4 regions of the Tepidimonas sp. HKU78 genome follow, and region 1 is predicted to be linked to each of the others. Evidence: predicted binding sites of a transcription regulator. Region 1 holds the regulator's gene; each other region holds the start of a gene.
The links. The regulator sigma-54, encoded in region 1, starts transcription at its own class of promoters, with help from an activator protein. The targets are predictions, from matches to a motif close to TGGCANGNAANCTGCTTT.
Positions count from the first base shown of each region.

Region 2: a site for sigma-54 is predicted at 4,400-4,417, ahead of ACPYIS_RS00975 (pilin). Genes of this name have one in related genera too.
Region 3: a site for sigma-54 is predicted at 1,634-1,651, ahead of glnK (P-II family nitrogen regulator). Genes of this name have one in related genera too.
Region 4: a site for sigma-54 is predicted at 5,849-5,866, ahead of ACPYIS_RS09900 (PQQ-dependent methanol/ethanol family dehydrogenase). Genes of this name have one in related genera too.

Region 1 covers NZ_CP187547.1:709,259-716,807, reverse strand. Annotated here, with positions in the region: gene cobA (uroporphyrinogen-III C-methyltransferase) at 1-152, shown strand, start outside; gene ACPYIS_RS03540 (THUMP domain-containing class I SAM-dependent RNA methyltransferase) at 333-1,550, opposite strand; gene rpoN (RNA polymerase factor sigma-54) at 1,553-3,106, opposite strand; gene lptB (LPS export ABC transporter ATP-binding protein) at 3,113-3,874, opposite strand; gene lptA (lipopolysaccharide transport periplasmic protein LptA) at 3,871-4,440, opposite strand; gene ACPYIS_RS03520 (thiol:disulfide interchange protein DsbA/DsbL) at 4,570-5,196, opposite strand; gene ACPYIS_RS03515 (SPOR domain-containing protein) at 5,280-5,945, opposite strand; gene argS (arginine--tRNA ligase) at 5,975-7,549, opposite strand, start outside.
Region 2 covers NZ_CP187547.1:182,725-190,273, reverse strand. Annotated here, with positions in the region: gene ACPYIS_RS01005 (Uma2 family endonuclease) at 1-1, opposite strand, end outside; partial or broken gene ACPYIS_RS01000 (Lrp/AsnC family transcriptional regulator) at 73-261, shown strand; gene ACPYIS_RS00995 (5'-nucleotidase) at 386-1,282, opposite strand; gene ACPYIS_RS00990 (hypothetical protein) at 1,279-1,872, opposite strand; gene ACPYIS_RS00985 (IS481 family transposase) at 1,990-2,955, shown strand; gene ACPYIS_RS00980 (hypothetical protein) at 2,839-3,858, opposite strand; gene ACPYIS_RS00975 (pilin) at 3,899-4,342, opposite strand; gene ACPYIS_RS00970 (nucleotidyltransferase family protein) at 4,562-4,864, opposite strand; gene ACPYIS_RS00965 (hypothetical protein) at 4,861-5,004, opposite strand; gene ACPYIS_RS00960 (sigma-54-dependent transcriptional regulator) at 5,051-6,427, opposite strand; gene ACPYIS_RS00955 (DUF86 domain-containing protein) at 6,424-6,771, opposite strand; gene ACPYIS_RS00950 (nucleotidyltransferase domain-containing protein) at 6,782-7,348, opposite strand; gene ACPYIS_RS00945 (two-component system sensor histidine kinase NtrB) at 7,364-7,549, opposite strand, start outside.
Region 3 covers NZ_CP187547.1:198,562-206,110, reverse strand. Annotated here, with positions in the region: gene ACPYIS_RS01085 (YifB family Mg chelatase-like AAA ATPase) at 1-1,526, opposite strand, end outside; gene glnK (P-II family nitrogen regulator) at 1,702-2,040, shown strand; gene ACPYIS_RS01075 (ammonium transporter) at 2,086-3,501, shown strand; gene ACPYIS_RS01070 (TSUP family transporter) at 3,672-4,436, shown strand; gene mrdA (penicillin-binding protein 2) at 4,418-6,388, opposite strand; gene mreD (rod shape-determining protein MreD) at 6,437-6,961, opposite strand; gene mreC (rod shape-determining protein MreC) at 6,958-7,549, opposite strand, start outside.
Region 4 covers NZ_CP187547.1:1,977,807-1,985,355, forward strand. Annotated here, with positions in the region: gene ACPYIS_RS09870 (tripartite tricarboxylate transporter substrate binding protein) at 1-644, opposite strand, end outside; gene ACPYIS_RS09875 (PQQ-dependent catabolism-associated beta-propeller protein) at 903-1,892, shown strand; gene ACPYIS_RS09880 (branched-chain amino acid ABC transporter substrate-binding protein) at 1,889-3,091, shown strand; gene ACPYIS_RS09885 (ABC transporter permease) at 3,073-3,918, shown strand; gene ACPYIS_RS09890 (quinoprotein dehydrogenase-associated SoxYZ-like carrier) at 3,935-4,720, shown strand; gene ACPYIS_RS09895 (quinoprotein relay system zinc metallohydrolase 1) at 4,717-5,718, shown strand; gene ACPYIS_RS09900 (PQQ-dependent methanol/ethanol family dehydrogenase) at 5,995-7,549, shown strand, end outside.

The DNA.
Region 1 (7,549 bases):
AGCGCCACGTCGTGACCACACTCGACGCCCTGGCCCTGGCGATCGAGCGCGAGTGCCTGGGCAGCCCGGCCGTGATCATTGTGGGCGACGTGTTGCGTGGCTTGCCGACCGCCCAATCCTGCCTATCCGAGAAAGGCCAAGCCCTGGCATAGCACGCTTGCGCAAAAAAAGAACCCCGACCTAAAGGGCCGGGGTTGCAAGCCTTATGCTGTCACACACAAAGGCACCCGCTCAGGGAGGAAAAGCGGGGAGCCGCAAACGGCTCAAGCGAAACTTTACCACAAACTGACGAGCTGGGTGTTCGGAAAGTCGCAAAAAAGTGACAGCGCCTCTCAGGTCTCGTCGTTTTGAGCAGTTTTGCGGTTTCTGGGCTGCAGGTCGAAGCGCAGCAACCGGCACTCGATCGGCCCGTTGAACAGCGGCACGCGCCGGCTGGCCTGCAGGCGCAGCCGGCGTGGCAGTTCGCGGTCGGGCGTGAGCACCCAGGCGGTCCAGCCGCCGAAGTGGGTCTTCCAGTGCGCGGCCAGCCGCTCGTAGAAGACGTCCGCTCCCAAGCCGCCGACCACGCCGGCGGCTTCTATGCGTTCTCCATACGGGGGATTGAGCAACAGCACGCCAGGCCACGGGCTAGGGGGCAGGCGTTGCAGGGCGTCGCCGCCGCGGAACTCGACCGCTGCGCCGACACCGGCACGTTCGGCATTGCGGCGGGCGAAATCGACCATGCGGAAGGAGACGTCGCTGCCGTAGGCGATGGCCGGTCCGCCGGTGGGCCAGCGCCGCTCGGCGGCGCGCGCCTGCTCGCGCAGCGCGGCCCAGCGCGCCGCGTCGTGTGGCAGCAGCCGCTCGAAGGCGAAGCGCCGCTGACGCCCCGGTGCCTGCCGCAGCGCGATCTGCGCGGCCTCGATGACCAGCGTGCCGCTGCCGCAGCAGGGGTCGAACAGCGGCACCGGCGCGCCGTCGGCGTCGGTGCCGGTCCACCCGGTGGCGGCAATCATCGCGGCCGCCAGCGTCTCTTTCAGCGGCGCGTCGCCCTTGTCGGTGCGCCAGCCGCGCTTGAACAATGGCTCGCCGCTGGTGTCGAGCGACAGCGTCAACGTGTCGGCGCTCAGGTGGGCATACACGCGCACATCGGGTTGGGCCGTGTCGACGCTGGGGCGCGCGCCGCGGCGTGCGCGCAGGCGGTCGCAGACGGCGTCCTTGATGCGCAGCCCCGCAAAGTGCAGGCTGCGCAGCGGACTGCGCTGGGCTGTGACTTCGACCTTGATCGTATGCCGTGGCGTGAACCAGTCTTCCCAGGCGATTTCGGCAGCCGCGCCGTAGAGGTCGTCTTCGCTGCGGTACGGGCCCTCCCATAGGCGCAGCAGCACGCGCTGGGCGATGCGGCTGTGCAGGTTCAGGCGCAGCACGGTATCCCAGTCGCCGCGCAGGCCGACACCCGCGCGGCCCAAGGTCAAGGCGTGGTCGGGCACGGCGCACAGGCGCTGCACTTCGGTGGCCAAAAACGGGGGACAGCCGCCCGCGCAGGGCAGAAAGAGGTCGACGGTGGACATGGTCAGGCGTGGCGGGTCTTGCGCAGGGTGGCCGTGGGGATGCGCAGCGCCTCGCGGTATTTGGCGACGGTGCGGCGCGCGCACTCGATGCCCTGTTCGCGCAGCAAGTCGGCGATCTGGCCGTCGCTGAGCGGCTGGCGGGGATCTTCGGCGGCGATGAGTTGTTTGATGAGGGCGCGCACGGCGGTGCTGGAGGCGTTGCCGCCGGCGTCCGTGGCCAAGCTGGAGCCAAAAAAATATTTCAGCTCGTAAGTGCCGAAAGGGGTGGCCATGTACTTGGCGTTGGTGACGCGGCTGATGGTCGATTCGTGCAGGCCCAGCTCGTCGGCGATGTCACGCAGCACCAATGGTCGCATGCCGACCTCCCCGTGCAGAAAAAAGTTGCGCTGTCGCTCGACGATGGCGCGCGCCACGCGCAGGATGGTGTCGAAGCGCTGCTGCAGGTTTTTGATGAACCAGCGCGCTTCTTGCAACCGTTGTTGCAGATCGCCACTGCGGTGCTGGCGCAGGGCCTGGGCATAGATATCGGTCACGCGCAGGCGCGGAAGCACCGCGGGGTTGAGTTGGACGTCGAACTGCGTGCCGCGCACGGTGACGATCACATCGGGGACGATCACTTGCCGTTCGGCGTCGGCGAAGCGGCGCCCGGGCTTGGGTTCAAGGCGCGACAGCAGCGCAAGCGCCGCGCGCACGGTTTCCTCGTCCAGCCCGGTTGCCTGGCCCAGCCGCCGCACGTCGCGGCGCGCGATCCACTCCAGCGGCTGCCCGCACAGCGCGTCGGCCGCGCGGGCCGTGGGGGTGTTGGGCAGTTCGCCGATTTGCAAGCGTAGGCACTCGGCCAGGTCGCGCGCGCCCACGCCCGCGGGCTCCATGTGCTGCAGCCAGCCGAGGGCGCGGCGCAGCAGCGAGGCGATCTCGTCGCGCCGCTCGGCATCGACCGACTCGCCGGCGGCCTGGCACTGCTGGCACAAAGCGTCCGTCAGCTGCTCGAGCGAATCGGGCAAATAGCCGTCGTCGTCGAGCGACTCGATCAAAAAAAACAGCGCGGCGCGTTCGTCGTCGCTGAGGTGCAGTGCCAGGGCTTGCCGGTGCAGGTGGTCGGCCAGCCGCTCGGGCGGATGGGCCAGTTGACGGGTGAGCTGCCGCTCGTCGTCGTCGCCGTCTGCGCCGCGCTCGACGCCGGGACCTTCCCAACACCACTCCGCCGGTGACTCGTCGGCAGTGGGCCCATCGTCGGCCGCCCAGCCCCCGGCGTCTTCGTCCAGTCGAGCCCCCCACTCGGTCTGCGCCAGCGCCGCCTCGCCGTCGAAGACGGCCATGGTATCGGGCGGCTCTGCATCGTCGATCTCGGGGGGCGACGTCGCCGTGTCCGTCACCGCCTCGGGGCTGGGGTCGGTGTCTTCTTCCGCACGTTCGAGAAAAGGGTTGTCGGCCAGCGCCTGTTCGATCTCCTGCGCCAGCTCCAGCGTCGACAGCTGCAGCAGCCGGATCGATTGCTGCAGTTGCGGTGTCAGGTTCAGGTGCTGCGCGGTGCGCAGCGTCAGGCCCGCTTTCATGGCACGCTACAGGCGGAAATGCTCGCCGAGGTAGACGCGGCGTACCTCGGCGTCATCCACGATGTCGGCGGGCGTGCCGTGTGCGAGCACCCGACCCTCGCTGATGATGTAGGCGTGGTCGCAGATGCCCAGCGTCTCGCGCACATTGTGGTCGGTGATCAGCACCCCGATGCCGCGTGCCTTAAGAAACCCGATGATGCGCTGGATCTCGATGACGGCGATCGGATCGACACCCGCGAACGGCTCATCGAGCAGGATGAAGCGCGGGTTGGTGGCCAGCGTGCGCGCGATCTCGACGCGGCGCCGCTCGCCGCCCGACAGCGCGGGCGCCGGCGCATCGCGTAGGTGGTCGACGTGCAGCTCTTGCAGCAGGCGATCGAGTCGCTCGCGCAGCACCGGTTCGGCCAGGGGACGGCCGGCTTCGTCGTGTTGCAGCTCCAGCACCGCGCGCACGTTTTGCTCGACCGTGAGTTTGCGAAAGATCGATGCCTCCTGCGGCAGGTAGCCCAACCCCAGGCGCGCGCGCCGGTGGATGGGCAAGTTTTCTGCCGGTTGGTCGTCGATCCACAGCCGCCCGGCATCGGCACGCACCAGGCCGACGATCATGTAAAACGACGTGGTTTTGCCCGCCCCGTTGGGGCCCAGCAATCCCACCACCTCGCCCCCGCGCACCTGCAGCGACACATCGTGCACCACGGTGCGGCGGCCGTAGCGCTTGTGCAGCCCTTGCGCGCGCAGGCAGCGCGCGTTTGGCGCCGATTCGCTCACGGGCGGCGCTCCAGGCGGTCGCTGGGGGCCAGCGCCGGGGGGGGCAGGTCCGGCGCGGGCTGCGTGGCGGCCGGGTCGGCCTTGGACGGGGTGAGCAGCGCCCGCACTCGAGCGCCTGCGCTGGCACCCGCGCGATCGCCATCGACCGAGAAGGTCTGCGCCCGATTGTCATAGACGATGACGGCGCCGCTCGCGCGGTCGGTCAGCACCGTGCCACGGTAGCGGCGCAGCTCGGCCTGGCCGCGCAACGTCACCCGATCGGCCTGCCCATCGTAGTCGATGCGCTCGGCCTCGCCCTCGATGTACTCGTCGAGTCCGTCGCGCTTTTGTCGATAAAACGCACGCTGTGTTGCGTCACCGGTGACGGTGCCGAACTGGTGGCCTTGCGCGTCCTGCCGCACCTCCAGCCGCTGGCCGCGGATGCGGATCGTGCCTTTGGTCACGACCACGCGTCCGGTGAACACACTGGTCTGCCGGCCTTCGTCGTAGCGCAGGGCGTCGGCTTCGACGTTCATCGGCGCGTCGCGATCGGCGCGCTCGGCGTGGGCCCATAGAGGCAGGCCCATGACGGCGGCGGTGAACAAAGCGGCGGTCAACCGCAGGGGTCGAATGGCAGCGGGCACGGATTTTGCTCCTTGCGGTGCGCCGATTGTGCCACGATTGCCCGCGGCCGCCACCCCGGGGGGCGAGTGGCGTCAGGCCTGACGCACGCGCGCGATCAGGGCGTCGGCCACCACCAGCGTGCGCGCCGCCTGCCCGGGGACGAGGAAGCGCCCGGCGATCCCCAGCGACGGCGTGGCGTCGACCTCGTAGGCGTCTTGCAGCTGCAGCGCGCGCTTGACCTTGCCGCTGACGCCAAACGACTGATACGTCTGCGTAAAGGTCTGACGATCCAGCCCCTGCTTGGCGGCCCAGGCCGCGACCGCGTCGAGCGAGTTGAAACGCTCGCGCTCCTCGTGCACGGCCTTGAAGGCTTTTTCGTGCAGGTCGCCCAGGCGGCCCATGGCCTCCAGCGTGTAATACAGCCGCTGCATGGGCTCGAACGCCGCGTTGAACCCGACAGGCACGCGCCGCACCACGACTTCCTTGGGCAGCTTGCGCATCCACTCGGTCATCAGCGGCTCGAAGCGGTAACAGTGGATGCAGCTGTAGGCGAAGAATTCGAGCACCTCGACCTGGCCGGGGCCGGTGTCCACCGGTGCCGGTTTGGACAGGCGGCGATAGTCCGTGCCCTCGCGCAGGTTGGCCTGTGCCAACGCGGCGGGCAGGGTAGTGGTGGCGGCTAGGCCGACGAGGCAAGCGTGAAACTGACGGCGGTGCATGGTGAGTGGCCCGTAGGGTGACGAACGAAAGTGACGACCAACGACTCCGATGCGGCGTGGGGTGCGCAGGTTCCCAACGGAGGTCAGCGCTGCACGCGCACGAGCGCCGTTTCGATCTGCTGGCCGCGCAGGCGTTCTTGCATCAGCTCGGCGTCGACCTTGTTGTCGAACGGCCCCAGCCGCACGCGGTACACGCGTTGCCCGGCCTGCTCGCGTTCGCTGACCTTGGCGCTAAACCCCTGCAGCGCCAGCCGCGCGCGTTGGGCTTCGGCCTCTTCGGCCTGGCGAAACGCGCCCACTTGCACGTAGTACTGGAACGGGTCGGCTGCGGCGGGCTGGTTCTCGCTGCCTGGGCTGGCGGGGGCGGTGGGCGTGGCACGCTGGCGGATCAGCTCGGCGATGGGGTCGCCTGCCGGGGCTTTGCCCTCCCCGGCAGGTGCGGGCGCGCTCGCGGCGGTGTCGGGTGCGGCCGCGGGTGCCTCGGCCGCGGGGGCAGCGGCAGGGGGTGCCGTGCGCGACAGCCCGGCGTTCGGGTTCCAATGGCGCAGCCGCTCGGCTTCGGTCTCGGGCTGCATCGGTTTGCGCTGCACCCCGCGATCCACCAGCGGGATAGGCACTTTGGTGACGTACACCGCCACGGCCAGCGCCGCACCGATGCCGACCAGCAGCCCCAGCACGAAGCCAAGTAACGTGCCCCCAGACTGCGGGGCTGCGGCGAGAGAACGAGATCGGATACGGGTCGTCGCCATGGATGGGCACTCCGAAAGACGCACGCCGCTCACATCGAGGTCGGCGCGCTCACGCCGAGCACGCGCAGCCCGCTGCGCAGCACCTGGGCCGTGGCGGCCACCAGCGCCAGCCGCGCCAGCCGCACCGCTTCATCGTCGACCAGGATACGCTCCGCATCGTAATAGCTGTGATAGGCCGACGCCAGCTCACGCAGGTAGAACGTGACGTCGTGCGGCGCGAAATCGGCAGCCGCCGCGCGCAGCACGTCCGGGAAGCGAGCCAGTTGCAGCATCAGCGCCTGCGCGGCCGGGGTATCGAGCGGCGTTAGATCGGCGTCGCGCAGCCGCGCCGGGTCGCCGCCCCATTGCGCCAGCACCGAGCAGATGCGCGCGTGCGCGTACTGCACGTAGTACACGGGGTTGTCGTTGTTTTGCTGGATCGCCAGATCCACATCGAAGGTGTACTCGGTGTCGGGCTTGCGCGACAGCAAAAAGAACCGCACCGCGTCCTTGCTCGTCCACTCGATCAGGTCGCGCAGCGTGACGTAGCTGCCCGCGCGCTTGGAGATCTTGACCTCTTGCCCGCCGCGCACCACGCGCACCATGGTGTGCAGCACGTAGTCGGGGTAGCCCTTCGGGATACCCAACCCCACCGCCTGCAGTCCGGCGCGCACGCGCGCGATGGTGCCGTGGTGGTCCGTGCCCTGGATGTTGATGACCTTGGTAAAGCCGCGTTCCCACTTGGTGATGTGGTAGGCCACGTCCGGCACGAAGTAGGTGTAGGTGCCGTCGGACTTGCGCATCACGCGGTCTTTGTCGTCGCCGTACTCGGTCGTGCGCAGCCACAGCGCGCCGTCTTTTTCGTAGGTTTTGCCGGCGTCGATCAGGCGTTGCACGGTTTGGGCGACGCGCCCCGAGCTGTACAGGCTCGACTCGAGGTAGAACTGGTCGAAGCGCACGTCGAATGCGCGCAGGTCCAAGTCCTGCTCGCGGCGCAAATAAGCCACGGCAAACTGGCGGATGCCGTCCAGGTCTTCGACGTCGCCGCTGGCGGTCACGGTGCGGTCATCGGCTTCGACGGTTTTGCGCGCCAGAAAGTCGTCCGCGATGTCCTGGATGTAGTCACCGTTGTAGGCGGCCTCGGGCCAGCCCGCATCGCCGGGTTTGAGGCCGCGCGCGCGCAGCTGCACCGAGCGCGCCAGTGTCTCGATCTGCACGCCGGCGTCGTTGTAGTAGAACTCGCGGTGCACCTGCCAGCCTTGGGTCTCGAACAGGTTGCAGATCGCGTCGCCCAGCGCGGCCTGGCGGCCGTGGCCGACGTGCAGGGGGCCGGTCGGGTTGGCGCTGACGAATTCGACCAGCACGCGCTGCCCGTGGGGCGGCTGGTGGCCGTAGCGGTCGCCCGCGGCCAGCACCTCGCGCACCACCTGCTGCTTGGCGCGCGGGTGCAGGCGCAGGTTGATGAAGCCGGGCCCGGCGATCTCCAGCGCCGCCACCCAGCGCTGAAACGCCGGTTGGGCCTGCAGCCGCTGCAGCAGCGTCTGTGCCACGTCGCGCGGTGGCTTGCCCAGCGGCTTGGCCAGTTGCAGCGCGGCGGTGATGGCCAGGTCGCCGTGCGCCGCTAC
Region 2 (7,549 bases), 530 kb from region 1:
TGGGGAACTCCTGGCAAGCGGTGCAGTGCTGCATTGTGACGGAACGCCGCAATCCGCGGCAAGATAGCGTCCATGAACCCGCGCCTCGACCAATTCGACCTGGCCATCCTGCGCGAGCTGCAGGCCGACGGGCGGCTGTCCAATGCCGAACTGGCCGCCCGTGTGGGGCTGTGCGCCGCGCCCTGCTGGCGACGGGTGCGCGCGCTCGAAGAAGCCGGCTTCATCACCGGCTACCGCGCCATCCTCGACCGGCAGAAAATTGTCTCGCCACTCCCCGACCCGGATTCGGGTCAAGCCCATGCGCAGTGCCAGGGATGACCGCACGGCTTGGGCGTCGAGCCGCTCTCCGCAACGGGCTTGGCGGGTAGCGCCCTCTCGCGCCCCTTCAGCCGCCCATCACCCCGGCGGCGACGTGCCCGGCCGGCACGTGCTCGGCGGCGCTGTGCACGTGGCGCGTTTGGTCGTCGAAGAAAAAATCGGGCTCGAACTCGCGCAAAAACTCGCCCTTGGGCAGTCCGCCCAGAAACATCGCCTCGTCCACCTCGATGCGCCAGTCCATGAGCGTGCGAATGGCGCGCTCGTGCGCCGGGGCGCTGCGCGCGGTGACCAGCGCGGTGCGGATGCGCATGGCGTCCGTGCCCTCCTGCTGCAGCCGGTGCAGCGCCTCAAGCAGCGGCTTGAACGGCCCACCAGGCAGCGGCTGGGTGGCCTTGGCGGTCTCGTGCGCCTGAAACGCATCCAGCCCCTCGGCCTGAAAGACGCGCTCGGCCTCGTCCGAAAACAGCACCGCGTCGCCGTCGAAGGCGATGCGCACCTCGTGCGGGTGTGCGTCCGACGCGCGCTGCGCGTGCGGGTACACCTGCGCCGCCGGAAAGCCGGCCTCCAGCGCGGCGCGCACGTCGTCCAGATTGGCCGACAAAAACAGGTTGGCGCGCAGCGGCCGCAGATAGCGCCACGGCGGCGCGCCGCGTGTGAACACGCCGCGCTGGATGGGCAGCCCGTAGTGCGCCGCGGAGCGAAACACGCGCATGCCAGATACGGGGTCGTTGCGCGACAGAATCACCACCTCCACCCGCTGCGCGCGCGCATCGTTGAAGCGCAGCAGCTTTTGCACCAGCGAAAACGCCACGCCGGGCGCAGCTGGCTGCTCCAGCCGCTGAAGTTGCAATTGCATGTAGGCGCGGTCGTCGCCCTCCTCGAAGACGCGGTTTTCTGCCTCGAAGTCGAACAGCGCGCGCGAGGAGATGGCGACGGTGAGTGAGGCCGTATCGGTGCCGCTCATGGGGAAGGGGGGATGTCGGATGTCCTCGATGGTAGCCGATAGAGGTCGTCGTCCCACGCGATCATCCCTTGGCTCCACAGTCGTGGCGGCAGCGGCCCGCCACAGAAAGGTAGGCATTGGTGGGGGCGCTGCTCCAGCGTCGGGGTCATGACCCACAAATGGTGGAGAACGACGGCGCCACTACACAGCAAAACCAGCCGCAGGGTCACTACCGAGCGCCCAGAAACCGCGCCAGATGAGGGGGTTAAGTTAAGCCAGGGTTGGGTGTTGGATACGGTCATCCCAAGGGCCAGTCCTGCCAAGACCACAATCACCATCTGCGGATAAGGCATGACCAAATTGCCATCGACCAAGGATTGCGCCGCGCTGCCCCACAGCCCCATGCAGACGCCCCAATAGAGCGTGCGTTGTCGTTGAGGCCAGGCAGCATAAGCGTGGCCTTGGGGTACGCGCCAGAGCAGATGCAGCAGCCAGCCTGCCAATAGCAGCACCCAAGCCAACGTTGCGATCACGCCCCATTCGGCGAGCCACTGCAGCACGATATTATGTGGGTGCGCGTTGGGCAGGGTGGGAATGTTGGCCAGGTGCATGGGGCCGATTCCTAGCTGTAGGGTTCCGGACGATTGCATAGATCCTTCGCGTCGTGCACTCTTCGTTAGTCGCGCAGTGATGCGAGAGCTGATCGACAACCTCCGGAGCGCTCAACCATGATTATTCGCCTACACAAAAACGCCACCACAACCCCCGCCACCCGCGCCTACATCCAGTCCTCGTCCTTGTCGGTTGCGGCCTTGGCAGCCGAGTTGGGCGTATCCGAAGACACCATCCGCCGCTGGAAGCGTCGGGACTTTGTGGAAGATCGCCCGCATACCGCGCATCGTTTGCAGACGACGCTCACCCCGGCGCAGGAGCTTTTGGTGGTGGAGCTGCGCAAGACCCTCCAGCTACCCCTTGACGATCTGCTGGTGGTCACACGGGAGTTCATCAACCCCCGGGCCTCACGTTCTGGGCTGTATCGTCTGCTCAAGCGCCATGGCCTATCCCAACTGCCCAGTGAAGCCAAGGATGCGCCTGCTTCCAAGCCATTCAAGACCTACATGCCGGGCTACCTGCACATCGACGTCAAGTACCTGCCGCAGATGCCCGACGAACATCAGAGGCGTTATCTCTTCGTCGCCATTGACCGCGCCACCCGTTGGGTCTTCATCCAGATTAAGCCAAACAAGACCGCAGCCGCGGCCAGAAGCTTCCTGAAGGCCTTGCACAAGACCTGCCCGGTCAGAATCACGCACATCCTCACCGACAACGGCAAGGAGTTCACGGATCGCCTCTTCGCCTCAGGCGCGCGCGCACCGTCCGGGAAGCACGAGTTCGATCAGCTCTGCCAGGCCCTTGGCATCGAGCATCGCCTCACCAAGCCCAGACACCCTCAGACCAATGGCATGGTCGAACGCTTCAACGGCCGTATTGCCGAGGTCCTTGCCACCCATCACTTCAACAGCGCCGAGGACCTCGAGACTACCTTGACCCGTTATGTTTGGCTGTACAACCATCATTTACCCCAGAAGGCAATCGGACACATAACACCTCTGGAGGCCTTGAAAAAGTGGTACCCTCAACGCCCCGATCTTTTCATCTTCAAACCACGTAATCGTCCGGGACCTGACACCTAGCCATGGCGTGTGCCACCACTCTTGTGCAGCGACCTGCCAAAGCATCCAACGACCGGAGCTGTCAAGCGTCAGGCGATCAGTGATGGGCTGCACCACATCCACCGCCAGCAAGCGCGGTATCACACCGTGAGTCAATAGGTAGATGACGAGTCCCCCTGCCCAGGCGGCCACAAACCGTCGCGCCCACTGTCGCGCCACAGGAAATGGGAGCAGCGCTGCCGTCACGGCGCACACCGCCGCGGCCAGCCAGGTGCCGCGCGTGCCCGACAGCCAGCCCGTCCAACACCACAGCATCGCCAAGGCGGCCAGAGTGCGGCGCCATCGGAGGGTGCTTTGCAACATCCAGCCGGCAACCAGCAGCGGGGCGATCGCGGTGACGACCTGGCCGAAAAAGCGGATGTTTGCGAAACCGCTCAGCAGCAGCCACGGGTCGAGTGGCATGCGCTGTACATAGGCGGCGAGCAGCGCTGCGAGCGTTTGTGTCGTCAATAGCGCGGCCACGGCACCCAGCGTAACGGTGAAGGCTCGACCCGTCACCGGCTGCTGTACGTAGGCCCAGGCGATCAGCAGCGCCAATTGGATCAGACCGAGCGTAAGCGCGACTTCCATGACCGCCCAGCCAGGCTTGGCGGCGAATGCACTGGCGAGTAGCCCCGCGCCGAGCGCAACGACCAGTATCACAAATGCCCCGGGGCGGCGCAACAGCGGCTGCCACGCCCAGGGACGCCATGCCGAATAGATGAAGGCTCCTGTAAGCAGAAGCAATTGGAACCAGCGCTGCTGGTCGTGCCATTCGATGCCGACGGGCATCCACAGCAGTGGCGTGGCAAGCAAGTAAGCCGACAGTGCGGCCAGCAAAACCGAACGCATGTAAAAAAATGGGCCGCGCAAGCGGCCCACCATGAATGAAAGGTTTGTCGTTATGGCGTCGAATCTGATGGCATCAAGTGTTGGTACGGCACTGCGCCGGGCGATATCTTGCTGCGAGCGAACCACCCGTGCAGTCCCAGCTTACGCTGCCGCCAGCGGGAACGGCGCCTGCTGCCAGCGCGTTACCGCCAGACGTCGGCACCATGGTGATGGTGCCATTGCCGGCGGCTGCGGTGTAGGTGATGGTGATGGTCCCGTTGGTGCCGTTGCACTCCACGGAAGACACAGCAGCGGTCGCTGTCGGGGCGGTAAAGCCTGCACACAGGTTGGCGCTGCCGTTGGCAGCATTTTCCGAGACGGTGGTTTTGGCGCTGGCGGCCAGGCTCAAGCCTTCGGTGACCTTGGCGCGCACGGTGTAGTCCTGATACGCGGGAATGGCGACGGCGGCCAGGATGCCGATAATCGCCACGACGATCATGAGTTCGATGAGCGTGAAGCCTTGTTGCGTGCGTTTCATGAATGTAAAACCTCCAATGTTGGTGTGACATGGCCCCTGAATGGGAGCGCCAACAGGAAAGCATGAAGCGTGCCAACCATCCAGTCGCTTCTCGTGAGGTGGGCTTTTCTTGGCATGAGCGAGTGTCCTGGCGAATCGTGGCGTTCGTGGATGAGCTCGCGCTTCAACTCTTCACGTCAAACGTTAAATTTTGATGTTCAAAGAGAGGTGCCCATGGCCTCATAGCGCGAGCGCCTCCGCCAGCACGCGGTCGCGCAACCCGGGGGGTAGCGTGGCGATGGGCACCACGTCCACCCGAAAGGGCAGCTCGCTGGCCTCCAGCGCGTCGATGAGGGCCAGGCGCTGCACGTCTGGCAGGGGGTCAGGCGAGAGCACCAACAGGTCCACGTCGGAAAACGGCCGCGCCCGACCCGTGGCGCGCGAGCCAAAGACTGCCACGCGCGCGCCGGGCATGGTGTCGGCGACGATGCGGCGCAGCAGGGCGCGCTGCGCATCGCTGAGCATCAGGGCGGCGGCGGTCATCGGCGGCTGGTGTGCGGTGTGTCGTCGATCAACCCGGCGTCGGCGGCAGTGTGCAGCAGGTCGTTGAACGACAGATCGGGCACCAGTGGAGCGGTCAGCGCCCGGCGCAGAGGGGTGAGGTCGATGGGGGACGGTGGCATGGGGGGATCGTATCGCGGTCGCGAGCGACAAGCAGGTATTCGATCTCTACCCTACCCCCAGCCGCTGCATCCAGTAGCGCAGCTTGGCCAGCGTCCAGCCCAGCTCGCGCGCGGTGCGCGACTGGTTCCAGCGGTGGCGCTGCAGCAGGGCTTCGAGTTGCGCGCGGCTCAAGGGGGCGTCGGCATCGCGCGAGGGCGCATCGGTCGTTGGTGCCATCGGGGTGTCGCCCATGGTGGCGGTGGGTGGTGTCAGCAGTGTGAAGGCGTCGGCGTCCAGCACCGGCCCAGGGTGCAGGGCCAGCGCGCGCTCGAGCAGGTTTTCCAGCTCGCGCACGTTGCCGGGGAAGGGGTAGGCGCGCAGGCGATCCAGCGCCGCCGGTGTCAGCGTGGGTGCGCGCGGCAGGCCGTCGCGCTGCGCCAGCCGCTCCAGGATGGCTTGCGCAATCGCCGGCAGGTCGGGCAGGTGGTCGCGCAGCGCGGGCGCGTGGATGGGGATAACGTTGAGGCGGTAGTACAGGTCGTGGCGGAACTGGCCACCCTGCACCAGGCGGGCCAGGTCTTTGTGCGTGGCGCTGACCAGGCGCACGTCCACGGGCTCTTCGGTCGTCGCGCCGACGGGGCGCACGGCGCGCTCTTGCAGCGCGCGCAGCAGCTTGACCTGCATGGCCAGTGGCAGGTCGGCCACTTCGTCCAGAAACAGGGTGCCACCGGCGGCGGCCTGGAACAGCCCGGGCTTGTCGGCACTGGCGCCGGTGAAGGCGCCGCGGCGGTGGCCAAAGAGTTCGCTCTCCAGCAGCTCGGCGGGGATGGCGCCGCAGTTGACGGCCACGAACGGGCCGCTGGCGCGGTGGCTGCAGGCGTGCAGCGCGCGTGCGATGAGCTCTTTGCCGGTGCCAGACTCGCCCGTGATGAGCACCGGCGCCATGGTGCGCGCCACGCGCTGGATGGTCTGGCGCACGGCGTGCATGGCGGGCGAGTCGCCCACCAGCCGTTGCAGGGCGGCAGGGGGTTCGTCTGGCGCGGGTGGCGCGGCGGGCACGGGGGCACCCTGGGGGTGCGCGGCCGCCAGTGCGGTGGCGATGGCCTGCCGCAGCCGTGCGGGGGTGACGGGCTTGGTCAGGTAGTCGAACGCGCCGGCCTTGAGCGCCTCGACCGCGTTGTCGGCCGAGCCGTAGGCGGTGATGACGATGGTGCGCTCGCTGCGGCCGTCGCGCGCCAGCTCGCGCAGCAGGTCCAGCCCCGTGCCATCGGGCAGCCGCATGTCGGTGACGACGACACGATAGCGCTGCTGTGCCAGCCGCTGGCGCGCACTGGCCACGTCGCCCACGGCCTCCACCGCCAGCCCAATCTTGACCAACGCCAGCTCGTAGAGCTGGCGCAGGTCGGGTTCGTCTTCGACGATGAGCAGGGGGGATGGGGTCACGGTAGCTCACGCTGCATCCGAAGCAAGGCCAATTTGAGCGGAGGAAGCTCATGTTCAACGACCTGCCAGACGGCTTCGATATCGATGGCAAGGTAGTCATGCACCAGCACATTGCGAAACCCTGCAATGGCCCGCCACGGGATTTCGGGCGCGGTTGCCTTGCACCCGTCCGAAATGCGCTGGCTGGATTCAGCCATCAATTGGAGATTGCGTATGACGGCATCCTGCACCATGCGGGTGGTTCGGAAGCGTGCAGCATCGCCTTGGGCATACTCCTGCACCCGGTCGATACACTCCAACATGTGTGAGATGTAGACCGCATCGGATTCGGGGCCGGGCTTCATGATCCGTCAATCACAATGGGCGTGCTTCGCGCAGAATGCGTTCTCGCAACAGGGGATGCAGCGACGAGACCGTGACGACATCGACGGGCCGACCCAAAATGTCCTGCGCGTCCATGAGCAGCGCCCCCAACGCGAATCCGCTGGTTTGCGGTGCGGTCTCCACCAGCAGATCGACATCGCTGTCTTCGTCGGCATCCCCGCGTGCCATGGATCCAAATACGCTGATGGACACGATGCCGTGGCGCCGTGCCAGCGCTTTGAGTTCGGCGCGATGACGCTCGATGACAGGGTGCATGGCGGCTCTCGGTCTCGCTTGCGACGCTCTTGATCGACGCCGACATGATACCGCTGGAAGAGTGCTTGAGGCAGGCCGCCCTGCGCCTCGCGGCGCGTCGGGCAGCCGCATGTCGGTGACGACGACACGATAGCGCTGCTGTGCCAGCCGCTGGCGCGCACTGGCCACGTCGCCCACGGCTTCCACCGCCAGCCCGATCTTGACCAACGCCAGTTCATAGAGCTGGCGCAGGTCGGGTTCGTCTTCGACGATGAGTAGGGGGGGATCGTCACGAAGGGTCATGCCTTGTCTCTGGGCTTACCGGCGCGCCATCCGCACGCAAAACGCATGTCCCTCGCGTCCGTCGCGCGCGCTGCGCTCGTAGCTCAGGTTGGCATGATAGCGCTGGCAGAGTTGGCGCGACAGATACAGCCCCAGTCCGCTGGAGCGGCTGCGCGAGGTGGTAAACGGCTCGAACAGGTGCGCGCGCACGTGGGGGGGCAG
Region 3 (7,549 bases), 510 kb from region 1:
CGGTACTGCAGCGCTTCCGCCACATGAATGGCCTGCACGCGCTCGCTGCCCGCCAAGTCGGCGATGGTGCGCGCCACGCGCAGCGCCCGGTGCGTGGCCCGCCCCGACCAGCCCAGCCGTGCCGCCGCCTGCTGCAGTAGGCGCTGTGCGGCATCGTCGGCGGCGGCGTGGGCCAGCAGCGCGTCCCCTTGCAAGGCGTGGTTGGGGCAGCCCTGGCGTGCCTGGGCGCGTGCCCGCGCGGCCCATACCCGCTCACGTACCACGGCGGATGACTCGCCCGGGGTCGATGTCAGCAGCACCTCGGGCGGCAGCGCCGGCACCTCGACCTGCAGGTCGATGCGGTCCAGCAGCGGGCCGCTGAGGCGGCTGCGGTAGCGCTGGATCTGCTCGGGTGTGCAGCGGCAGGCGCGCGTCGTCGCCCCCAGGTAGCCGCACGGGCAGGGGTTCATGGCCGCGACGAGCTGAAAGCGTGCCGGGTACTCGACCTGCCGCGCTGCACGCGACAGGCGCACCGTGCCGGTCTCGAGCGGCTCACGCAGCGCCTCCAGCGCGGCACGGGAATATTCGGGCAGCTCGTCCAGAAACAGCACGCCGTGGTGGGCGAGCGAAATCTCCCCTGGGCGCGGTGGCGAGCCGCCGCCCACCAGCGCCGCCGCACTGGCCGTGTGGTGTGGGGCGGCGGTGGGGCGCTGGCGCCAGCGCTGTGGGTCGAAGCGCCCGACCAGCGAGGCGATGGCTGCCGCCTCCAGGGCTTCGTCGTCGCTCAACGGGGGCAACAGTCCGGCCAGCCGCTGCGCCAGCATCGATTTGCCCGAACCCGGCGGCCCCGACAGCAGCAGGCTGTGCCCGCCAGCTGCCGCGACCTCCAGCGCCCGCCGCGCGGCCGCCTGCCCCTTGACGTCAGCCAGATCGGGGCCGCTGGGTGCGGTATGCACCAAAGTGGTGCCAGCACGCACCAATTGCCAGCTACCCGCGTCGTCGGCAGCCTGACCCTCGCCCGCTGCGAAGCGCTGCACCACGTCCCGCAGGTGCGCCACGCGCACCACCGTGACCCCGGGCACGAGGGCGGCTTCCTCGGCGCTGCCCGCGGGCAGCACCAGGGTGGGGGCCGCCGGGCGCTGCGCGTGTTCGGTGCGCAGGGCCAGTGCCATGGGCAGCGCGCCGCGCACGGGGCGCAAGGCGCCGCTGAGCGAGAGTTCGCCCGCGTATTCGTACCCCTGCAGGGCTTGTGCATCGAGCTGGCCGCTGGCGGCCAGGATGCCCAGCGCGATGGGCAGGTCGAGCCGACCCGATTCCTTGGGTAAATCGGCGGGCGCCAGGTTGACCGTGATGCGCTTGGACGAGGGCCACTCCAGCCCACTGTTCTGGATCGCCGAGCGCACGCGCTCGCGCGCTTCCTTGACTTCGGTATCGGCCAGTCCAACCAGCGTGAAGCTGGGTAAACCGTTGGCCAGGTGCACCTCGACGTGCACCGGATGCGCCGTCAACCCCACGAGGGTACGGCTGTGCACCACGCATAGACCCATGACCTGTCGCCCTCCCTCTCGCTCGTGCGAATGGCTCGGTGCCAATGATGCCATGGGTGGCGAGCCGGTCGGCGAGCGTGCTGGCCGCGCGCGGCATCGGCGCAGGCTGGCACGCGTCGTGCTTTGGATGGGTGAGCCTAATGGAAAGGTGAGCAACCCCAAGGAAAGGACTGCCATGAAACTGGTCACCGCCATCATCAAACCCTTCAAGCTCGACGAGGTGCGCGAAGCGCTGTCGGCCATCGGCGTGCAGGGCATCACGGTCACCGAAGTCAAGGGCTTTGGGCGCCAGAAGGGCCATACCGAGCTCTACCGGGGCGCGGAGTACGTCGTCGATTTTCTGCCCAAGGTCAAGGTCGAGGCGGCCGTGGCCGACGGGCTGGTCGAGCGTGTCATCGAGGCGATCGAGTCTGCGGCCCGCACCGGCAAGATCGGCGACGGCAAGATCTTCGTCTTCCCGCTCGAGCAAGTGATCCGCATCCGCACTGGCGAGACGGGCGCCGACGCGCTCTGACGCCGCGCCCATCCATCCAACACCCATCACCGTGAGGGGATTCCCATGAAAAAACTGCTCTTGAGTCTGTGCCTGGGTATCGGGCTGGTATGGGCTGGCGCCGCGCTGGCCCAGAGTGCCGAGCCTCCCAAAGACGCGCCCGCGGCGGCCGAGACCGCGGCGCCTACTCCCGCCCCCGCCGCGACCGAACCGGCGGCGGCCGAGCCCGCTGCTGCCGCTGCGGCGGCGGTCACGGTCGACAAGGGCGACGTGGCCTGGATGATGACCGCCACGCTGCTGGTCGTCCTGATGGTGCTGCCTGGGCTGGCGCTGTTCTACGGCGGGCTGGTGCGTAGCAAGAACATGCTGTCGGTGCTGATGCAGGTGATGATGGTGTTTTCGCTCATCACGGTGCTGTGGGCCATTTACGGCTACAGCCTGGCGTTTGGGGGCGAGGGGGCCATCATCGGCAGCTTGGACAAGGTCTTTCTGGCGGGGGTGACCACGGCGTCATTGGCGGATACCTTCACCGAAAACGTCAAGTTACCGGAGCTGATCTTCGTTGCATTCCAGGCCACTTTCGCGGGCATCACCTGTGCGCTCATCGTCGGCTCGTTTGCCGAGCGCATCAAGTTCAGCGCGGTGCTGCTGTTTAGCGCGCTGTGGTTCACGTTCAGCTACCTGCCGATCGCGCACATGGTGTGGGGGCCTGGCGGTTATTTGTTGGACAAGGGTGCGCTGGATTTTGCCGGTGGCACCGTGGTGCACATCAATGCCGCCATGGCGGGTCTGGTCGGCGCCTATCTGCTGGGCAAGCGTATCGGCTATGGTCGCGAGGCCATGCCCCCGCACAGCCTGACGCTGACGATGGTGGGCGCTTCGCTGCTGTGGGTGGGCTGGTTTGGGTTCAACGCGGGCTCCAACCTGGAGTCCACCGCCGGTGCCGCGCTGGCGTTCCTCAACACGCTGCTGGCCACCGCAGCGGCCGTGCTGGCCTGGTCGATCGGCGAGGCGCTGCACAAGGGCAAGGCGTCCATGCTGGGCGCGGCATCTGGGGCGGTGGCGGGGTTGGTGGCCATTACCCCGGCGTGCGGTTCGGTCGGGCCCATGGGTTCCATCGTCATCGGTTTGGTGGCGGGCTTCGTGTGCCTGTGGGGCGTGACGGGCCTCAAGAAGATGCTCGGTGCCGATGATTCGCTGGACGTGTTCGGTGTGCACGGGGTCGGCGGCATCGTCGGTGCGCTGCTGACAGGGGTGTTTGCCGCGCCGGGGCTGGGCGGCACGGGTGCCGAGGACTTCAGCATCGCCAGCCAGCTCCTGGTTCAGGCCGAGGGTGTCGTCATCACCATGGTGTGGTCGTCGGTGGTGGCCTTCATCGCCTACAAGATCGTGGACATGGTCATCGGTCTGCGCGTGACCGAAGAGGAAGAGCGCGAGGGTCTGGACATCACCTACCACGGCGAGTCGGCCTACAACCGCTGACGACGCCACGGCTTCATCTGCCTCGCGTCTCTCCTAGGGCTCGTGGCCCGGGTTGCGCCAAGCACCCGGGCCTTTTTTCAACCAGCGTGACCGCCAGTCGGGCAGGGGGTCGTCAAACGGGCGACGCGACGCGGCCGCCTGGGTGGGCGGCAGGCGCCACAATCGGGGGGATGGAATGGCTGGTTTTGACAGCGGCTTCGTTGCTGGCGGGGTTCGTGGATTCGATCGTGGGCGGCGGCGGCCTGATTCTGGTGCCGGCGCTGTTTGCGGCCTTTCCGCATGCGCCGCCCGCCACCTTGCTGGGCACCAACAAAAGCGCTTCGATGTGGGGTACGGCGACCGCCACGTGGCGCTATGCCCGGCGCGTGCCCCTGCGCTGGTCGGCGTTGCTGCCCGCAGCGGGGGTGTGTGCGCTGGCGGCATGGCTGGGGGCGTGGGTGGTGACGGTGGTGTCGCCCGAGGCGCTGCGGCGCGCACTGCCGTTCGTGCTGGCGGCGGTGCTGCTCTACACCCTGGCGCGCAAAGACCTGGGCCGCACCCATCAGCCCCGCTATGCCGGTCGCGCCGAGGTGCTGGCGACGTGCGCGGTGGGGGGCACGATCGGGTTTTATGACGGCTTCTTTGGGCCCGGCACGGGCAGCTTTTTCGTGTTTGCCTTCGTGCGCTGGCTGGGGTACGACTTTTTGGGGGCGAGCGCGGCGGCCAAGCTGCTCAACACCACGTCCAACGTCGCGGCGGTGGCTCTGTTTGCCTGGAAGGGCCACGTCTGGTGGCATTACGGGCTGGCGATGGCGCTGGCCAACGTCGCCGGCAGCCTGCTGGGCACGCGTCTGGCGCTGCGGCACGGCGCTGGCTTCGTGCGTGGCGTGTTCCTGATCGTGGTCGCGGCCCTCATTGCCAAGACCACCTGGGACGCTTACGGCGCGCTGCCCTGAGGCGGCGGCCACGGGATGTCTTCGACGCGCCGCGGCGTGCCGATGGGCGCAGCGGTTTGGCCTTTTTGCGTGGCAGCGATGTCCTCTTCGCTCGGGTACTGGCCCAGCAGCAGGTAATCGAACACCCGGCGCGCAATCGGGGCCGCATGGGCGGCACCAAAACCGGCGTTTTCCACGATCACGGCCAACGCCACGCGCGGAGATTCCACTGGCGCGAACGCCACGTAGAGCGAGTGGTCGCGCTGGAATTCGGCCAAGCGGCGGGCGTCGTATTTGTCGCGCTGGCCGATGGTGACCGCCTGCGCGGTGCCGGTCTTGCCGCCGCTGCGGTAGGGGGCGCCGGCAAACACGCGCGCCGCCGTCCCCTCGGTGGTCACGGCCGCCATCGCTTCGAGCACGGTCTGCACGTGCTGTGGCCGGTAGCCCAGCGCCAGTGGGGCTGGCTGCACCCGGGTCGAGGTGACTTCGCCTTGCGGACCAGGGGCAAGCGTCTCTAGCACGACGTGCGGCGTCTGGCGCTGGCCACCGTTGGCCAGCGTCGCCATCGCGGTGGCCAGCTGTAGCATCGTGAAGCTGTTGTAGCCCTGGCCGATGCCCAGCGAGATCGTCTCGCCCGGGTGCCAACGCTGCTGCTCGGCTCGCTTGTAGGTGGCCCGCTTCCACGCGGGGCTGGGCAGAATCCCGCGCGCCTCGCCCGGTAGGTCAATCCCCGTGAGCTGCCCAAATCCCAGCGGGGCCATGAAGTCGTGGATGGCCTGTACGCCCATCTCGTGTGCCAGGGTGTAGTAGTACACGTTGCTGGACATGACGATGCTGCGCCGCAGATCGACCGCGCCGAGGGCGTGTTCGCCGTGGCTGCGAAAGCGGTGGTTGCCCAGCATCCAATAGCCCGGGTCATGGACCACGGTCTGCGGCGTGCGCAGCCCCAGCTCGAGAGCGGCCAGTGCCATGAACGGCTTGTAGGTCGACCCGGGCGGGTAGGTGCCGCGCAGCGCGCGGTTGAGCAGTGGGCGGTCCAGCGATTCGTTGAGCGCACGCCAGTTGTCCACGTCGATGCCGTCGACGAACAGGTTGGGGTCGAAGCTGGGCATGCTCACCAGCGCCAATACCTCGCCCGTGCGCGGGTCGAGCGCGACCAACGCCCCGCGCCGCTCGCCGTACAGGCGCTCGATCAGGTGCTGCAGCCGCACGTCGATCGACAGGCGCACCGTCTCGCCGGGCTGCGGGGGCGTCGCCTCCAGTCGGCGCACGGCACGCCCGGTGGCCGAGGTCTCGACGCGCTCGAAACCCGTGCGTCCGTGCAGGCGTTCCTCTTGCGCCAGCTCCACCCCCAGCTTGCCGATGTGGGTGGTGCCGCGGTAATTGGCGACTTTTTCCTCGGGCCAGTCTTCCATCGCCTCACGGTCGCGTGGGCTGATGCGCCCGATGTAGCCGATGACGTGCGCGGCGGTGGGGCCCAGCGGGTAGCGCCGCAATTGGCGCGCTTGGATGTCCACGCCAGGCAACGACCACAAGTGTGCGCCGACGCGCGCCATCTCGGCCTCGCTCAGCCGGGTTTTGAGCGGCACCGAGTCGAAGCGCTTGGAATCGGCCAGCAGTCGCCGAAAGCGCTGCAGATCGCGTGGCGTGAGCGTGATCAAATCGCCCAACCGCTCCAGGGTGGCGTCCAAATCGGGCGTGCGCGCGGGGACGATCTCCAGGGTGTACACGGGCAGGTTTTCGGCCAGCACGATGCCGTTGCGGTCCACGATGCGACCGCGCAGCGGCACGATGGGCACCACCGCCGTGCGGTTGCTTTCGGCCTGGGCGAGGTAGCGTTCGTGCTCGCGGATTTGCAGGTGCCAGGCCCGCAAGGCCACCAGGCCAAACGCACACACCACAGCCACCAGCGCGATCCAGGCGCGCCAGCGCAGCTGCGCGATGTGGGCGTCGGCGTCGGTGTAGGCAGTCATCGCGGGGTTGGGCGGGTCTCGCGGCCGAGGGAAGGACATGCCCCGCGATCACAGGGGCCGCGTCTCGTCGGGGTCGGGTGCGCGGCGCTGCGGTGCGAGCAACAGGCCGGTCGCCGGCACCCACAGCGCTGCGGTCAGCAACGGCGACACCCAGGCCCATGCGGGCGGCGCGCCATGCCCAGCGACGGCGCGAACCAGCACCTGTACGCCAAAGGCCACCGCCAACAGCGGCAGCACGTGCAGCGTCTGGCCCAGCCAGTCGAACCACAGCACACGCCGGTGCAGCGTCACTGCCAGGTACCCCATCACCGTGTAGGCCAGGGCGTGTTGCCCCAGCAAGACACCCTGGTGCACGTCCAGCCCCAACCCGGCCACGAATGCCACCCCCACGCCGACGCGCAGTGGCTGGTGGACGATCCAAAAGACCAGCACCAGCGCCATCCAGTCCGGCAGCCAAGCGGCGGGGCTGAGCAGCCCTTGCAAGACCTGCAACACGAAGGCCGCGGCCAGTGTCACCCAAACGAAGGTGGGGTTGGCCGGCAACAGCAGCGCCTGGCCGCGCGGCATGATCATGGCCGATCCTCCCGGGCAGCGGGGGCGCTGGACATCGGCTCCAGCACCAGCACGTGCAGGGCGTCGCGCACGCGCGCTGCGGGCTCCGCCAGCACCTCGGCAAAGCCTTCACCGCCCTCGGCCGATACCCGGCGCACCGTGGCCACGGGCAGGCCCGTGGGGTACAACCCGTCGATGCCGCTGGTCACCAGCACGTCACCGGCGCGCGTGGCAGTCTGCACGGGAACGAAGCGCAGGCTCAGTTCGGGCTCGTCGCGGCTGCCGGTGCCATAGGCCAAATAGCGCTCCCCGGTGCGGGTATTGAGCACCGGTACCGCCATTTTGCGGTGTACCAGCAGCGTGACCTCGCTCGTGGCCGGGTGCACGCGCGTCACCTGCCCCAGCACGCCGTAGCCGTCCATCACCGGGGCGCCCAGCCGTACCCCCTGCAGTGCGCCCCGGTCGATCACCACCCCAGGCACGTAGGGATCGGGTAACGCATACAGGATTTCCGCACCCTGCGCGGCGGGCGATACCCGCTCGCGCAGGCCGAGCAGCCGACGCAGTTCGCGGTTTTCTTGCGCCAGGTGCTCCACCAGCCCGGCGCGC
Region 4 (7,549 bases), 1.3 Mb from region 1:
GGCGCGTCGGGCCAGCGTGGGTTGCGGGCGGCACTGAATATTGCCAACAAGCGCACTTGTCCCTTTTCCACCCAAGGCGCAAAACCCGAAGAGTTGACCCCACCCATGATCTGTCCGGTGGCGATGGCGAGCATCTGATCGGCCGTGCCTTTGTAGGGAACGTGCACGTATTTCACGTTGTGCTGGGTTAGGATCTCTTCCATCGCCAGGTGGGACGTGGTGCCGATGCCAGTGGAGCCCAGGATGAGTTCGCCCGGGTGCTGGACAGCCCAGCCGATCAGGTCAGCCACAGAGCGGAACGGGCTGTTGGATGGTACCAGCAGGCCGAAGTGCACGCTTGAGACCTGGGCTATCGGTGCAAGGTCCTTCACCGGGTCCCAGGCCACATGATGCATCAGCGCGTGTCGGTAGACCGTGATGGGCACTTGGCCAATGGTGTGGCCGTCGGGTTCCGCGGCCTTGAGCAGGGGCACCACCAGTGTGCCCGCGGCGCCAGGCTTGTTGACGATGACCACCGGCTGTCCCAGTAAAGGCGCGGCCTCCTCGGCCAAGATGCGCATGGTCAGGTCGGTCTGCCCGCCGGCTGGCCAGGGCACGATCACCTGTACTGGCTTACCAGGAAAAGATAGCCGGGCATTGGCCATCGGTGTGGCAGCCAAGGCTAGACTCCACTTCAGCCAGTGTCGACGTGTAACACTCGAGTGTTGCGCAATTGAGCAGTAACAGGCTGTGGTGTTTTGTCGGGCCATGACGGTAGCGTGTTGTCTCAGGGTTTACCCGGTCGTTTTGCATGCACCAGAGTGTTTTATTGGTTGTCATACGCAATATCCATTCCTGCAGCGGACTGGCACCGAAATTGCTGAATAGAAACGATCCGCCAACCATTCTAGGAGACGCTTCGTATGGCCCTTTGCACCGCACGATCTCTTCGTCCGCTTTTTCTAGCACTGTGTGTCGCTGCCGCAGTGACCGCAGGCCCCGTGCGGGCGCAGAGCAAGGTCTATGTGTCCAGCGAGAAGGACAACAAGCTCTATGTGTTCAATACGGCAGGCGAGCGGCAGGGTGCGATCGATGTGTGCAGGCGCCCGCGTGACATGAAGTTCAGCACCGACGGTTCGCAGATCTACGTGATCTGCGGCGATAGCAACGCCATGGGCGTGGTGGACGTGACCGGTGGCAGACTGGCCGGCACCGTGCCGCTGGGCGAGAGCCCGGAAATGTTCGGACTGAGTCCCGATGGCAAGACCGCATATGTCTCGCTTGAGGACAACGGTGCGTTAGGCGCGTACGATATCGCCAGCAAGAAAGCGTTGTTCGAGGTAAAAACCGGCGGCGAGCCCGAGGGCGTGCTGATCGCCCCCGATGGCAAGACGGCCTACGTGACCTCTGAGGTAGCCAATATGGTCCACGTGATCGACTTGGGCACGAAGAAGGTGACGAAGAACATCAAGGTCGGCAAGCGCCCGCGCCGCTTTGTCCTGTTGGCTGATATCAGCGAGCTGTGGGTCACCAACGAGCTGGACGCTTCGGTGAGCGTGGTCGACATCACGACCCATACTGAAAAGCAGAAGATCAAGTTTGAGGTCAAGGGCATGCGTGCTGCAGACATCACACCCGTTGGCATGGCAGTCAGTCCCGACGGCAAGCGCGTGTGGGTTGGCCTGGGCCGCGCCAACCACGTGGCCGAAGTGGACGTGGCCACCAAGGCGGTGAAGAATCTGGTGCTGGTAGGCAAGCGGCCATGGGGTCTCGATTTCTCGCCGGACGGCAAGACGCTGTTCGTGGTCAATGGTCTCTCAGATGACATGACGCTAATCAACGTGGCGTCGGCAAAGGCCGTCAAGACTGTGCCCGCTGGCCGGGTGCCGCACTCAGTCCTTGTCGCCAAATGACACGTTGGCTGACCGCAGCTCTGCGCGCCCTTTTGGGCATATTGGCGCTTGCGGCGGTGCTGCCAGCGTTGGCGGTCACCAAGGTCACGCTTGCCGTGATCTCACTCGAGGGGGACCCGCGACACGCGCCGCGCCGCATAGAAAAGGCGTATCCGGGTCACCCCACGGGACGCGCCATCGACGGTGTACGGCTGGCGGCAGAGGACTCGGCTTTCGAGCTGGACGCCGCTGGTATCGCTCTAGAAGTGAAAGACATCGTACTGCCGAGCAGCGCCGCGCTGAGCAAGGCGCTGGCTGATCTCAAAGCAGCCAAGGTGCAGTACATTGTGGCCGACCTGCCCGCTGCCGAGATGCGCGCGCTGGTGCAGGCGGTCCCAACTGTGCTGGGCGGGGCCATCGTGTTCAATGTGGCAGCCGACGACGACGCGCTGCGCGGCCCGCACTGCGCACCTTACCTTCTGCATACCTATCCGAGCCGTGCCATGCTCAGCGACGCGCTGGCGCAGTATTTAGCTGCCCATAACTGGCGCAAGGCGCTGGTGTTGCGGGGCCCGCTGTCGGGCGACGCGCTGCAGCTTGACGCCTTCAACCGAGCGGCCAAGCGCTATGGCATCCGCACCGTTTCGCTCAAATCGTTCAAGCCGACCGGCGACCCGCGCGAGCGCGATTTGGGCAATGTGCGCTTACTCACTGGCGCCGACCTCGAGTACGAGGTGGTCGTTGTGCTCGACAGCGATGGCGAGTTCGCCCGTACCGTTCCCTATGCTACGCAGCTGCCGCGCCCGGTGGTTGGGGCTGCTGGACTGGTAGCCGTGCCTTGGCACCCCCAGTGGGAGCGTAACGGTGGCCCGCAGCTCTCACGCCGTTTCGCCAAGTCCGCTCAGCGCCCGATGACCGGTCACGACTGGGCTGCTTGGATCGCTGGCCGCGCGGTGGCGACCGTATTGTTGGAACTGCCTAAGGCGCCTGTAGCTCAGCAGCTCAAGGCTCTGCGCGGTGGTTCGCTGGGGTTGGACGGCTTCAAGGGGCCGCGCCTGAGTTTTCGCACTTGGGACGGCCAACTGCGCCAGCCGATTTTTCTGAGCCATGTGGATGGCGTGATCGGCGTGGCGCCACTCGATGGCGTGCTGCACCCGAAAGATGTCCTGGACACCCTTGGGGTGGATGAGGCGGAGAGCGCATGCAAGCAGCGACCCTGAACACCGCTGACCCGACTCCCGCCCTGCTGCCGCACCTGCTGCGCGCGCTGCGCGCGGTGGTGGGTCGCGAGATCGCGCGCTTTGTGCGTCAGCCCTCACGTCTTGGCTCTGCTCTGGTGCGGCCGCTGCTGTGGTTTGTGGTGTTCTCGGCCGGCTTTCACAATGTGTTCGGTGTGGCCATCGTCCCGCCGTACGAGACGTACATCGAATACAAAGTCTACATGGTACCGGGCTTGCTGGGCATGGTGGCCCTTTTCAACGGCATGCAGAGTTCGCTGTCCATGGTTTACGACCGCGAGATGGGTGTGATGCGCCTTTTGCTGACGGCGCCGCTGCCTCGCGGCTGGCTTCTAGCCTTCAAGCTGCTGGCGGGTACGGCGCTGTCGGTGCTGCAGATGGTGGTGTTCCTCGGTATTGCCGGGGCCTTTGGCGTGGACGTCGCGGTGGCGCACCTGCCAGCCCTGTTATTGGCCATGGTGTGCGGTGCGGTCATGCTGGCCTCGGTCGGGCTGGTGCTTTCGGTCTACGTCAAGCAGCTGGAGAACTTCGCCGGCACCATGAACTTCGTGATCTTCCCGATGTTCTTCATCAGCCCCGCACTATACCCGTTGTGGAAGCTCGAAGAGTCCGGCGCCTGGTGGCTGTTGAAGCTGGCTCAGGTCAACCCCTTTACCCACGCGGTAGAAGCCATGCGTTTTGCCATGTACGGGCAATTCAACAGCGCGGCCTGGGCGGTGGTGCTGGGCTGCACGGCGGTTTTCTTTGGCCTGGCCCTGTGGGGCTATGACCCGCAACGGGGCTGGATACGTAAGAAGCCGGGTGGTTGAAACGGGGGCAGCAGCGATGAACACGAGACGCCAATGGATGAAGGCCGCGGCCTTAATCGCCATACCGGCCTGGGCACAGGAAGACCACACCGGCGGCGATCCGCTGGGCTCGATGCAATACCCCAGTCTGCGCGAGGAGACCATCGGTAAAGTCGTTGCCCGCTTCACCGACGCGGTAATCGTCAAAGGACCGGCTTTCGCCGAGGATGCGATGAACGTACCGCTGTTGGTGGACGCGCGCGGCCTGGCCAGCGTGGGCGGCGGCGTGGCGCGCATCCGCGTCGCGGTGGACCGGAACCCGGTACGCCAGGTGCTGGACTATGAGCCACTGCGTGCGCTGCCCCTGCTGGCCTTCCGCATCCGCCTGGAGCAGGCCTCGCCGGTGCGTGCCTTCGTGCAAACGCGAGACGACCAGTGGCACGTGGGCAGCACCTGGGTGCAGGCCGCCGGCGGTGGCTGCACGGTGCCGGGTATCACCCGCACCGACGGTTCGTGGAGCCGTACCCTGGGCCAGGTTCAGGCGCGCTTTTTCAACAACGTCATCGAGGGCAGCCGCCGCCTGCGCCTGCGGGTGATGCATCCCATGGACACCGGGCTGGTCGCAGGCATTCCGGCTTTCTACATCGAGCAGATGGAGCTGCTGGACCCCGGCGGCCGGGCATGGTGGCGCATCGCACTGCATGAGCCGGTGTCGGAAAACCCGTTGATGACCTTTGAGCTGCCCCTGACCTCGCCGACGGTTTTTCGACTTATCGGTCGTGACAATAACGGCAACCGCATTGACGCGGAGGTGAGGGCATGAGGCGCCTTTTCGAAGCTGCACTGTGGACGCTGGCCGCAACCGCAGCATTGGCACAGTCGGTTGCCCCAGGACCCCCCTTTGTCTCCAAGCCCGACCTGGCCCGGCTCGATTACGACCTAAAGCCCCGCCAGATCGCACCCGACACCTGGGTGATCGAAGGGGATGTAGCTGACTTTTCGCGGGCCAACGGTTGCAACATCATCAACACCGCTTTCATCGATACCGGAGAAGGCGTGGTCGTGATCAACACGGGGCCGTCTCGTCTGTACGGCGAGCAGCAGCGGCGCGCCATCGAACAGATCACCCGAGCGCCGGTGCGTAAAGTGTTTCAGCTGAACCTGCATCCCGACTATTACTTCGGCCACCAGGCTTGGGCCGACCGGCCGACCGAGGCGCTGAGCGGCACCATTGCAGGCTCGCGCGCCGAGGGGAATGGCTACGCCAACAACCTTTACCGGCTTTGTGGGGACTGGATGCGCGGTACTGAATCGACTCCCTCGCGGCAGGCTATCGATCCCCGGAGCTTGCCGCAGACCCTGCAAATGGGCCGTCACCAGCTGGAGCTAATGCGCTTGAGTGGCCACACCAGCGATGACCTGGTCATCCTCGACACGAGCACCGGCGTGCTCTTCGCGGGCGGTTTGGTGTTTGCCGAGCGCGTACCGACCACGCCGCACGCCCAGTTCGCAGCCTGGCTGGCGAGTCTGGACACGCTCGAGCAGTTGCTGACCAGCGGCCGCGCCAAGACGGTGGTGCCCAGCCATGGTCCGGTGCATGAGGGGACGGTCGGCGTGCGGCAGACGCGCGACTGGCTACAGTGGCTGACTACGCTGATGCAAACGTCGGCGGAGCGCGGGCTGGATCTTGGCGAGGTGCTGGATACGCCCGTGCCCGAGCGTTTCGCGAAGTGGGCGGCGCAGCCGGCCGAACTGCAGCGCACGCTAACACAGTGGTACCCCCGTTACGAGCAACGTGTCATGGAGGCCTCCGCCAAGTGAGACATTTTTGAACAGTGTCACAGCGCTGTCCCGGCCCCGTTGCGTGCTTGACGCATTCCCCGGGGTTTTCGGGGCGCTTCCCAATAGTCAATCGTCGGTGATAACCCTAGGCACGAAGCCCTGCGAGCGCTGGCACAGAAGTTGCACTAGGTCTCACGTGATGTGCACGCAGGTGAGACCGGCGGGGCGGAGCCACCAGAGCGGTCCAGCGGCACCCACTGCTGAAACGCCATTAACCCTTCAATGAGCAGGAGACCGACAGTGAAACGCATCCTAATGAGCCTCATGGTCATGGCAACCGCGGCGCACGTCAGCGCCCAGGGCGTGACCGACGCCATGATCGCCAACGACGCGGCCACCCCCGACGACGTTCTGACCTGGGGCTTGGGCACGCAAGGCCAGCGCCACTCGCCACTCAACGGCATCAACACCAAGAACGTCCATCGCCTGGTGCCGGTGTGGTCGATGTCCTTTGGCGGTGAAAAGCAGCGCGGACAGCAGAGCCAGCCATTGGTGTACAACGGCAAGATGTTCGTCACCGCGTCCTACTCGCGCATTTACGCATTGGATAGCAAAACCGGCAAGAAGCTTTGGAAGTACGAACACCGCCTGCCTGAGGGCATCATGCCGTGCTGCGACGTGATCAACCGCGGCGCCGCGCTGTACGACAACCTTGTCATCTTCGGCACGCTGGACGCGCAGCTGGTGGCGTTGGACCAGAACACCGGCAGGGTGGTCTGGCGCGAGAAAATCGATGACTATACTGCGGGCTACAGCTACACCGCTGCGCCACTGATCGCCGATGGCCTGCTGCTGACGGGTGTTTCCGGCGGCGAATTTGGCGTGGTCGGCCGCGTGGAAGCGCGCGACCCTCGTACCGGCAAAATGGTCTGGTCCCGTCCAGTAGTCGAGGGCCACATGGGTTATGTCTGGGACAAGGACGGCAACAAGAAGGAGAACGGCATCACCGGCACTACCAACGCCACCTGGCCGGGCGAGACGTGGAAGACAGGCGGTGCGGCCACCTGGTTGGGCGGCACCTACGATCCCAAGACCGGTCTGGCCTACTTCGGTACCGGTAATCCTGGCCCGTGGAACAGCCATGTGCGCAAGGGTGACAACCTGTACTCTGCCTCTACCGTGGCCATCGACGTGAAAACCGGCCAGATCAAATGGCACTACCAGTCTACGCCGAACGATGGCTGGGACTACGACGGCGTCAACGAGTTTGTGATCTTTGATATGGACGGCAGGCGCGTCGGTGCCAAGGCCGACCGCAACGGTTTCTTCTATGTGAACGACGCTGAAACTGGCAAGCTTCTCAATGCCTTCCCCTTCGTGAAGAAGGTCACCTGGGCCACCGGCATCGATCTCAAGACTGGCCGTCCGAACTTTGTGCCGGAAAACCGCCCGGGTGACCCGACTGCTGCTGGTGGCGACGGAACCAAGGGTAAGGCCGTATTCACCGCGCCGGGCTTCCTGGGTGGCAAGAACCAGATGCCCATGGCCTACAGCCCCAAAACTGGTCTGTTCTACGTGCCCACCAACGAATGGGGCATGGAAATCTGGAACGAGCCCGTCACCTACAAGAAGGGCGCGGCCTACCTGGGCGCCGGCTTCACCATCAAGCCGCTGTTCGACGACCACATCGGCTCTTTGCGTGCCATCGATCCGAAGACCGGCAAGGTTGAGTGGGAAGTCAAGAACGAGGCTCCGCTCTGGGGTGGCGTGCTGACCACAGGCGACCTGGTGTTCTGGGGCACGCCCGAGGGCTACCTGAAGGCCGCGGACGCCAAGACCGGCAAGGTGGTCTGGCAGTTCCAGACAGGCT